3 regions of the Alteromonas sp. 5NW40-0090 genome follow, and region 3 is predicted to be linked to each of the others. Evidence: predicted binding sites of a transcription regulator. Region 3 holds the regulator's gene; each other region holds the start of a gene.
What was found. Region 3 encodes sigma-54, which starts transcription at its own class of promoters, with help from an activator protein. Its sites were predicted from a motif close to GTTGGCACGNNNNTNGNNT; they were not measured.

Region 1: glnA (glutamate--ammonia ligase) is a predicted target of sigma-54. The motif match lies at 1,242-1,260, and genes of this name have one in related genera.
Region 2: AC27KT_RS03455 (Tll0287-like domain-containing protein) is a predicted target of sigma-54. The motif match lies at 1,672-1,690, and genes of this name have one in related genera.

What each region holds. Positions count from the first base shown of each region.
Region 1 is NZ_BAAJLT010000007.1:174,502-177,784, reverse strand. Features, by position in the region: gene typA (translational GTPase TypA) at 1-869, opposite strand, end outside; gene glnA (glutamate--ammonia ligase) at 1,327-2,736, shown strand; gene AC27KT_RS10550 (DUF4124 domain-containing protein) at 2,983-3,283, shown strand, end outside.
Region 2 is NZ_BAAJLT010000002.1:298,175-301,457, reverse strand. Features, by position in the region: gene AC27KT_RS03460 (cytochrome ubiquinol oxidase subunit I) at 1-641, opposite strand, end outside; gene AC27KT_RS03455 (Tll0287-like domain-containing protein) at 1,007-1,609, opposite strand; gene AC27KT_RS03450 (hypothetical protein) at 1,737-1,991, shown strand; gene AC27KT_RS03445 (helix-turn-helix domain-containing protein) at 1,988-2,137, shown strand; gene AC27KT_RS03440 (hypothetical protein) at 2,200-2,610, shown strand; gene AC27KT_RS03435 (TonB-dependent receptor) at 2,682-3,283, shown strand, end outside.
Region 3 is NZ_BAAJLT010000008.1:239,608-242,890, reverse strand. Features, by position in the region: gene lptA (lipopolysaccharide transport periplasmic protein LptA) at 1-130, shown strand, start outside; gene lptB (LPS export ABC transporter ATP-binding protein) at 133-858, shown strand; gene AC27KT_RS12005 (RNA polymerase factor sigma-54) at 932-2,413, shown strand; gene hpf (ribosome hibernation promoting factor) at 2,444-2,731, shown strand; gene ptsN (PTS IIA-like nitrogen regulatory protein PtsN) at 2,745-3,188, shown strand; gene rapZ (RNase adapter RapZ) at 3,273-3,283, shown strand, end outside.

The DNA of each region.
Region 1 (3,283 bases), on a different contig from region 3:
TCAGAGATCTTAAGTTCACCAAGACCTGTGATTGCAATGATGTCGCCCGCGTGAGCAGATTCAACTTCATGACGAGCAAGACCAAGGTAACCATATACAAGGCCAACTTTACCATTGCGCTTTTTGCCATCAGCAGTAACAACCGTTACTTGTTGGTTAGGCTTAACAGAACCACGCTTAACACGACCTACGCCGATTACACCCACGTATGAGTTGTAGTCAAGCTGAGAGATCTGCATTTGGAATGCGCCGTCGATATCTGCATCTGGAGGAGAAACCTGATCAACGATAGTTTGGAACAATGCCGTCATATCGTTTTCTTTAGTATCTGCATCTAGTGATGCCCAACCGTTAAGTGCAGACGCATAAACAACTTGGAAATCTAGCTGTTCGTCAGTTGCACCTAGGTTGTCGAATAGGTCGAAAACTTGATCCATAACCCAATCAGGACGCGCACCAGGCTTGTCGATTTTGTTGATAACAACAATTGGCTTAAGACCTTGAGCAAATGCCTTTTGCGTAACGAAACGAGTTTGTGGCATCGGGCCTTCCTGCGCGTCTACAAGTAGAAGTACAGAGTCAGCCATCGACATTACACGCTCTACTTCACCACCGAAGTCAGCGTGTCCCGGAGTGTCTACGATGTTGATACGGTAGTCGTTCCAGTTAATCGCTGTATTCTTAGCTAGGATGGTAATGCCACGTTCTTTCTCGATGTCGTTCGAGTCCATTACGCGCTCTTCTTGCTCGCCTCGAGATTCAAGGGTGCCAGACTGCTGTAACAGTTTGTCTACCAGGGTGGTTTTACCGTGGTCAACGTGGGCGATGATTGCGATGTTACGCAATTTATTAATATCAGTGGTATTCATGCTTATATAGAGCCTGTGTAAATCAACGTCTACTTCAATTCAGTGGAAAGGAGTATGCGTTAGATTTGTTGCAAAAAAATGCAGATAGAAAAATTTGCGCGGATTGTACAGAAAAACCACGACGTTTGCGCATCTTTTTTTTGATGGATTGGTGTTTTGTTGCTTTTTAAACACTTGTTCAACAAATAACCAGCTATATTGCACCGAATTGATCATAATTGGTGGTCATCCGTTACAAAGTAAACTAGGCTCATTGACGTACAAATGAGCATTAAACACCATAGTGGTGCATCGCCGCACCATCATGGTGCGTTTTAATTTAAAAGGAAGTGATGAATGCCTGTCTATGCCGCAGAAATCGGCACACATATAGATGGCATGATAATCGCTTTCACTTTTGCCACTGTTGGAGTGAAGCTGATCATTCCGCATTTTTACATTAAACCTGGAGGACACGATGTCAGTAGAAAAGGCATTAGAGCTGATTAAAGAAAGTGAAGCGAAGTTTGTAGATTTACGTTTTACCGATACAAAAGGTAAAGAACAACACGTATCTATCCCTGCGGGCCTAGTTGATGAAGAGTTTTTCGAAGAAGGTAAAATGTTCGACGGTTCTTCAATCGCTGGCTGGAAAGGTATTAACGAATCAGACATGGTTCTTCTTCCAGATGCTGACAGCTGTGTTGTTGACCCTTTCGCAGAAGAGACACAAGTAAATATTCGTTGTGACATCGTTGAGCCTTCAACAATGGAAGGTTATGAGCGTGACCCACGTTCAGTTGCTCGCCGCGCAGAAGAGTTCCTAAAATCAACTGGCATCGGTGACACTGTATTCTTTGGTCCAGAGCCTGAGTTCTTCCTATTCGACGACGTTAAATTCCATACTGACATGGCGGGTTCTTTCTACAAGATTGACTCTTCTGAGGCAAAGTGGAACTCTGGCGAAGAGTTTGAAGGCGGTAACATGGCGCACCGTCCTGGCGTTAAAGGCGGTTACTTCCCAGTACCTCCAGTAGATTCTGCACACGATATCCGTGCTGCAATGTGCTTAGTTATGGAAGAAATGGGCCTTGTAATTGAAGCGCACCACCATGAAGTAGCAACTGCTGGCCAAAACGAAATTGCTTGCCAATTCAACACGCTAGTTAAGAAAGCTGACGAAATCCAAATTTACAAGTATGTAGTTCACAACGTTGCACACGCATACGGTCAAACTGCTACCTTTATGCCCAAGCCTCTAGTTGGCGACAACGGTTCTGGTATGCACTGCCACCAATCTATCTCTAAAGATGGCGTAAACATCTTCGCGGGTGACAAGTACGCGGGTCTTTCTGAAGAAGCACTATACTACATCGGCGGTATCATCAAGCACGCGCGTGCAATCAACGCCTTTGCGAACGCTTCTACTAACTCATACAAGCGTCTAGTTCCTGGATTCGAAGCACCGGTAATGCTTGCATACTCTGCACGTAACCGTTCTGCGTCTATTCGTATTCCTCACGTAACTAGCGATAAAGCGCGTCGTATCGAAGTACGTTTCCCTGACCCAACAGCTAACCCATATCTAGCGTTCACCGCTATGCTTATGGCAGGTATTGACGGTATTAAGAATAAGATCCACCCTGGCGATTCAATGGATAAAGACTTGTACGACCTACCGCCAGAAGAAGCTGCTGAAATTCCAACAGTTGCAAGCTCGCTAGAAATGGCACTTGAAGCTCTTGATAACGACCGCGACTTCTTGAAAGCAGGTGGCGTTATGACTGACGACATGATTGATGCATACATCGACCTCAAGTCTGAAGAAGTAACAAAACTAAACATGACTACTCACCCAGTTGAGTTCGACATGTACTACAGCGTGTAAATTCACACTGTATAGCAATTTATACTAAAGCCCGCTCTGCGGGCTTTTTTTATGCGCGCTTATTATCTACTATGTTTAAATAGCACTGTGAAAAAGCACTTTTTAAAAACGACACCTTCAATGAAATGGGTTAACCATTCACCTCATTCAGGTGTGGTCAAATAGATTCAGCGATAGGGTCTACGTAGTAAAAGAGTAATTTAGCCAACCCAAACAACATTGATTAGGTAACCACACGAGCAAAACATGAAGCGAAAACATTGCTTAGCCTCACTGCTGATTGGCGGTACTTTAGGATTAGGTTCTCTGCACGCGGCTGTGCTTAGTCAGGATAATGAAAGAGAAAATGTGCAGCAGAATGCAGCAACTCAAGACGCTGAAGTCTCAGCCGCTGCTGCGTCGTCTTCACCAACGACAATATATAAGGTGGTTGGAAAAGATGGCACTATAATTTTCACCGATAAGCCGCAGGAGAATGCTGAAGCTTTAGCGTTCGATGAAAAAACGCAGAATGTAGTTACCGCAGCAAAAGTTACACCTCCCCCTC
Region 2 (3,283 bases), on a different contig from region 3:
ATATGCTTATGTTTAAGTAGGTAATAGCTTGAAATGGCCAACACAAACATAGCACCGGTCACGTAACCTGCAGATACCGTATGAACAAACTTGACCTGTGCAACCGGATTAAAAATGACTTCAGCGAAACTAGTCATTTCCATACGCATGGCTTCAAAGTTAAATTCAGCGCCTACCGGGTACTGCATCCAGCCATTAGCGATTAGGATCCAAAGCGCTGAGAAGTTTGAACCAATGGCCACCAGCCAAGTTGCCATAAGGTGTTTAACCTTCGACATTTTGTCCCAGCCAAAGAAAAACAAACCTACAAACGTAGATTCTAAGAAGAACGCCATCAATCCCTCAATGGCCAGCGGTGCTCCAAAGATATCACCTACATAGTGAGAATAATAAGACCAGTTCATGCCGAACTGAAACTCCATGGTTAAGCCCGTAGCTACCCCGATGGCAAAATTAATCCCAAACAGCTTTCCCCAAAACTGGGTCATTTGCTTGTATATCTCTTTACCTGTCATTACGTAAACGGATTCCATAATGGCAAGTAGAAAACTAAGCCCTAGTGTTAAGGGTACAAAAATAAAGTGGAACATCGCAGTTAATGCAAATTGCCACCGCGATAGTTCTATTAACGTATCGCTCATGGGTTATCTCCCTTGTCTCTTTTGCGCGATAAGCGCTTGACCTTAAATAAATTTATTGGTTATTCAGTGGTAGTCACATGAACATTCATCACAGCTAGAGCATGGTTTGTGCCATACATCACTATGCTCGTTAATCTGAACTAACAATCGATGAATGACAGTCTATTCGTACTGTGCAGGACAATTATTCCATGGCGAAAAGTTGCGCACTTTGATCCATCGCAAGGATCTAATATGTTCACTGCGCCAATTTTGTCACTTTTAATGACAAAATTGACACAAGCACAAAGAAGAGGGGCGCCGTAGCGTTGTTTAATAGGTTGAGAGGAGAGCTTTTGCTTCAGCTGATACAAAATTAACTTAAATTACTGCAGAGAATAGGTCAGTGTGAACGCGCCGCGCAATTCACCAAGTTCAAACCCTGAGGCCTCATCTTTGGGGTAATATTTTAAAATTTCGTCCTTTACTGAAAGTGCAACTTGGCCACCGTGGCACGTCATGCAAACTTGACCTTGTTGAATAGCCATCATGTACCGGAATTCGCCAATGTCACTGTCATATTTATAGGTATCCATAGGCGTAGGTGGCTGTTTACCCTCTAGCTTAGCCTTTGCCAATAGAGAGGCGAAAAGCGCTAGCTGCTCGCGCTCCCACTCGTCTGGCGCGTTATTCGGGTTTCTCACTTTTAGCGCAGTGCGCCCGACTTCCCATCCATTTTGGGTAAAACTTTCGGCGATAGGCTCGGCGGCCAACTGACACTCTTGTACACCCGCTTCCAAACCGCCAGACTGAATTGCCTGTTTTAGTCTAGATTTAAGCGCTCCACCAAGGGCTTTTGCGTGAACTCTCGCCTGCTTCACTTTTGTTTGTACTTCGCTGTCAACTAGCTCATTGTTTTGTGCATTCGCGAGAGGGCACCCAGCGCTTACTGCTAACCCCAACGCAATTAAAAAGATGCGTTTTCTCATTGTGTAACTCTCCTATTGACGGACGTATTGGCAATCAGGCATTGTCATTCAACTAAAACAATCAACAAGCTCTATGCCAATATATTAAGTTGGCGAGATAAAAGTAGCATTAACCAATACGCTGACAATGAACATATCAATTGTACAAGCAATGATAGATGCAATAGACAAGCCCGCTATTTTCATCAATCAAAACTACATTATTGAGGCGGTCAATGCGCCTTATAGAGATACTTACCCTGTCGACATCAAGCTCGGTTATAGCACTTGCTATCAAGTATCTCATCGCAACAGCAAGCCCTGTGATCAATGCGGCGAGCAGTGCCCTATGCAAGAAAGCAAAAAATCTGGACGAGCAGCAAGCGTGGTAAGAGTATTATGACTCTTGACGAGGTAGAAGATACGTATCTTGCTCAGGTAGCGAGCTCCTTTAAAGGCGATATAAATAGCCTTGCAGACGCATTAGGCGTAAGTACCCGCACGCTTTACCGAAAGCTTAAAAAGGCCGGTATTAAAGAACTTAATTAAAATATGGAAATATCCATCCAACGCACGCTATGATAAAAAAGCGCAACGTAAAAAGATAAACAATGTCGATTAAACGCCTGACAGCCTTAACACTCTGCCTTTGTATGCTTTTGCAAAATGCATTAGCACTAGGGCTTGCTTCGCATACTATGCAGCACGCCCGCGGGTTCGTGGGCGACGATATTGAACTTATCTGTACTGGCAAAACCATGCGCTATATATCGGTAAGTGCAACAGCGCTTGAAGGTGAATTTGTATTTATAAGCCCAGAGCTACTTAAAGCACCTGTTGAGCACGTAGATTGTACCAACGGTACGCTGGCAGACCTTCCGCACATTGACAATGTGCCGGTAGATTCAACGGCGGTGCTATCCCTTGTGCGCTATCGCGCCTTAGTATCTCGTCTTGCGGCAGCGCCCTATACATCGTTTGCCTTTGCCGCCCCGCTAGGCCGCGCTCCACCAATTGCATAACAAAACCTAAAAACACGCTCAACGCGCATGGTTTAACCGTGCATATAGTTCGTTTATTTAATGGAATTGTTATGAAGTATTCTTTACTGGCGTTCGCTGTTACAGCTGCCTGTACATCTGCACACGTTTTGGCAAACACATCTGAGTTTATTGACAGCGCTTCAACAGAAGTGATTACTGTGATGGGCTCTTCGCTTAATGATAATACAGTAGAAATAGAGCGAGAAGCGGTGACAGCCGCTACCAACTTAGACGCTGACTTTGGCGATCAGTTAGCGCAATTGCCGGGCGTATCCATTTCCCGAAACGGCCCGGTTACAGGCCTTATTCAATACCGAGGACTGTTTGGCGATAGAGTGAGCGTATCCATCGACGGTGTCGACATCGCTGGCGCGGGGCCTAATTCCATGGACTCGCCATTATCCCACGTCCTGCCAGAGCCAGGGCTTACTGCCACTTTGTATCGCGGTATTGTACCGGTGAGTGCTGGAGTACAAACGCTAGGCGGCAAGCTGCGTATTAACGCAGATGCAGCATCCCTTTTTGCTTTGGGAAGCGGTATTACTGGCAGTGTAAATGCCAGCTTAATTGGCCTAGGTAACGGACAGCAATACCAGGGCAATGTGCTTTTCAAAACGGACCAAGCCTTTATTAGCGGCACGTACATGCATCA
Region 3 (3,283 bases):
TATGATTACCGAGCAATTACTTGCAACCGGTGGAGCGGGTAAAAATGGCGAAGGCCGGGTAACTACGGTATTTACGCCGGAAACTATTCGCAAAACATCGTCAAAGAAAGATAACAAGGACAATGAATAGCAATGGCTACTTTGAGTGCTAAAAACCTTGCTAAAGCCTACAAGTCACGACAGGTTGTTCGCGATGTGAGTCTTTCTGTCTCAACGGGTCAAATAGTCGGCCTTCTTGGGCCTAATGGCGCTGGTAAGACCACTACATTTTATATGATTGTCGGCTTGGTAAACCTAGATAAAGGTAAGATTGAGATTGACGACAACGAACTCACTCATCAACCAATGCACGAGCGCGCACGCCGCGGCATAGGCTACCTTCCACAGGAAGCATCAATTTTTAGAAAGCTTACGGTACATGAAAATATCATGGCTATTTTACAAACCCGTAAAGATTTAAATTCACAGCAGCAAGAAGAAGAAGCCGACGCCCTACTTGATGAATTTAATATCAACCATATACGTAATAGTACGGGGATGAGTTTGTCAGGTGGCGAGCGCCGTCGTGTTGAAATAGCACGCGCTTTGGCCGCAAAACCACAATTTATTTTGTTAGATGAACCATTTGCTGGTGTTGATCCAATATCAGTTAATGATATAAAGAAGATAATACAACATCTTCGGGATAGGGGCATTGGTATCCTTATCACGGACCATAACGTACGCGAAACATTGGATGTTTGCGAGAAAGCGTACATTGTGAGTCATGGCGAGCTTATTGCGCAAGGAACGGCGGAACAGGTTTTAAGTAATCAAAAAGTAAGGGATGTATACCTAGGCGAACAATTCAGGCTATAGTTTGTGTAACCGAATTGTCATTTTTCAGTTTAGCTCTGGTATATTCAATTTAGAGCATTTAAATAAGACGTAGATGAAACCATCTTTACAGCTAAAATTTAGCCAACAACTTACAATGACACCTCAGCTTCAGCAGGCCATTAAACTGCTGCAGCTTTCTACGCTTGATCTCCAGCAAGAGATACAAGAAGCACTCGATTCAAACCCACTATTGGAAGTGGAAGAAGGCAATGACGAGGCACAGCTAGAGAAGAACAACATCGATAATGATGATAGTGCATCTGAAGCAACGGCTTCTGCTTCAAGTGATACATTGGAAGCGGGCGATGCGCTAGAGAAAAACGATCTTCCAGACGAGCTGCCAATCGACAGCACATGGGATGAGTATTACTCCGCGTCTTCTGCGCCTGCACCTGGCCCATCTAATGATGATGAACAAATCTTCCAAGGTGAGACCACTGAAGACATCCAAGAGCACTTGCTTTGGCAAATGCGCCTCACTCACTTTTCAGACACTGACCGCGCAATTGCTACTGCTATCATCGACTCTATCGACGAATCCGGTTATCTAACGGTTACCCTTGAGGATATTTTAGAAGCGGTAAATGACGACGATTTAGAAGAGCCGATAGAGATGGACGAAATAGAATGTGTGCTTAAGCGCATTCAGATGTTCGACCCTATTGGCTCTGGCTCACGCTCTCCACAAGAATGTCTTATGGTGCAGTTGCGTCAGTTTTCAGAAGACACGCCGTGGCTTGTAGAAGCGAAACAACTTATCGAAGAATATTCAGACTTACTCAGCAGCAAAGACTATCGCACCCTGATGCGAAAAAGTCGCTTGAAAGAAGACCAGCTGCGCGAGGCAATGCGTTTGCTTCAAACCTTGAATCCTCGCCCAGGTAGTGCTTTAGTTACTAAAGAGCCTGAGTACGTTATTCCTGATGTCTCTGTAACCAAGAAGAATGGCCGTTGGGTGGTTGAGCTGAACCCTGACAGTTTGCCTAAATTAAGCGTAAACCAGCAATACGCTGCCATGAGTCGCCGTGCCAAAAACAGTAGTGACTCGCAATTCATCCGCTCACACATGCAAGAAGCCAAGTGGTTCATAAAGAGCCTTGAGTCTCGTAACGATACCTTAATGAAGGTAGCCAACTGCATTGTGCAACAGCAAATGGGCTTTTTTGAGCACGGCCCGGAAATGATGAAACCAATGGTGCTAAATGATGTCGCAGAAATGGTAGATATGCACGAATCGACTATTTCACGTGTGACAACGCAAAAGTATATGCATACGCCGCGTGGTATTTTCGAATTGAAGTATTTCTTCTCAAGCCACGTTGCAACCGAGTCCGGTGGTGAGTGTTCATCCACAGCGATTCGTGCATTGATCAAGAAGTTAGTGGCCGCAGAAAATCCTAGTAAGCCGCTAAGTGATAGCAAGATTGCTTCATTGTTAGCCGAGCAAGGCATAAAAGTCGCTCGGCGAACAATAGCAAAATACCGGGAATCGTTATCGATCCCGCCGTCGAACCAACGCAAAAGCCTTATTTAAACGGGCTTAATAATATAAGGAAGACGAAATATGCAAATCAACCTTACTGGTCATCATGTCGAAATCACCGACTCTTTGCGTAATTATGTCGATACGAAGTTCAGCAAACTTGAACGTCACTTTGATCACATTTCTAATGTGCATGTCATCCTGAACGTTGAAAAATTAAATCAAAAAGCCGAAGCGACCGTTCATTTAAGTGGCGCTGAAGTATTCGCATCCTCAGAAAACACCGACATGTATGCGGCGATTGACAGCATGGTTGATAAACTCGACCGGCAGGTAATCAAGCATAAGGAAAAACTGAAAAAACATTAGTAGTTAATTGAGCATGGATATACAAGCCATCGTAAGTCTGGACCGCACCGAGTGTGCGGTTCAGTGTAATAGTAAAAAGCGAATTCTTGAGATCATCGCTGATATCGCTGCCAAGCAAAACGATAACATTGACCAGGCAACGGTACTTAATAGCTTAATGGCTCGAGAACGGATGGGTAGTACAGGCATTGGTAATGGTATCGCCCTGCCCCACGGACGCCTGCCGGGCCTTGAGAAAGTGATTGCCATTGTTGTAACCAGCACGCCAGCAATCGACTTTGACGCCCTTGACGAGAAACCCGTAGACATCTTTTTTGCGCTACTTGTTCCAGAGGAACAAACCGAAGGACACCTTCAAACGCTGGCCACCGTGGCGGGTAAACTAAGCGACAAAGAAACGATTAAAGCGATACGTCGTGCAACGACAAGCGACGATATTCTAACTGCATTAAGTTAAACATTAAGCGCCTATTAACCGTTTAGTAGGCGCCTCATTAATCAACGCGTATGTGATAAAACCAGAGTATTAGGGAGAAAGTAGGTGAAGCTGAT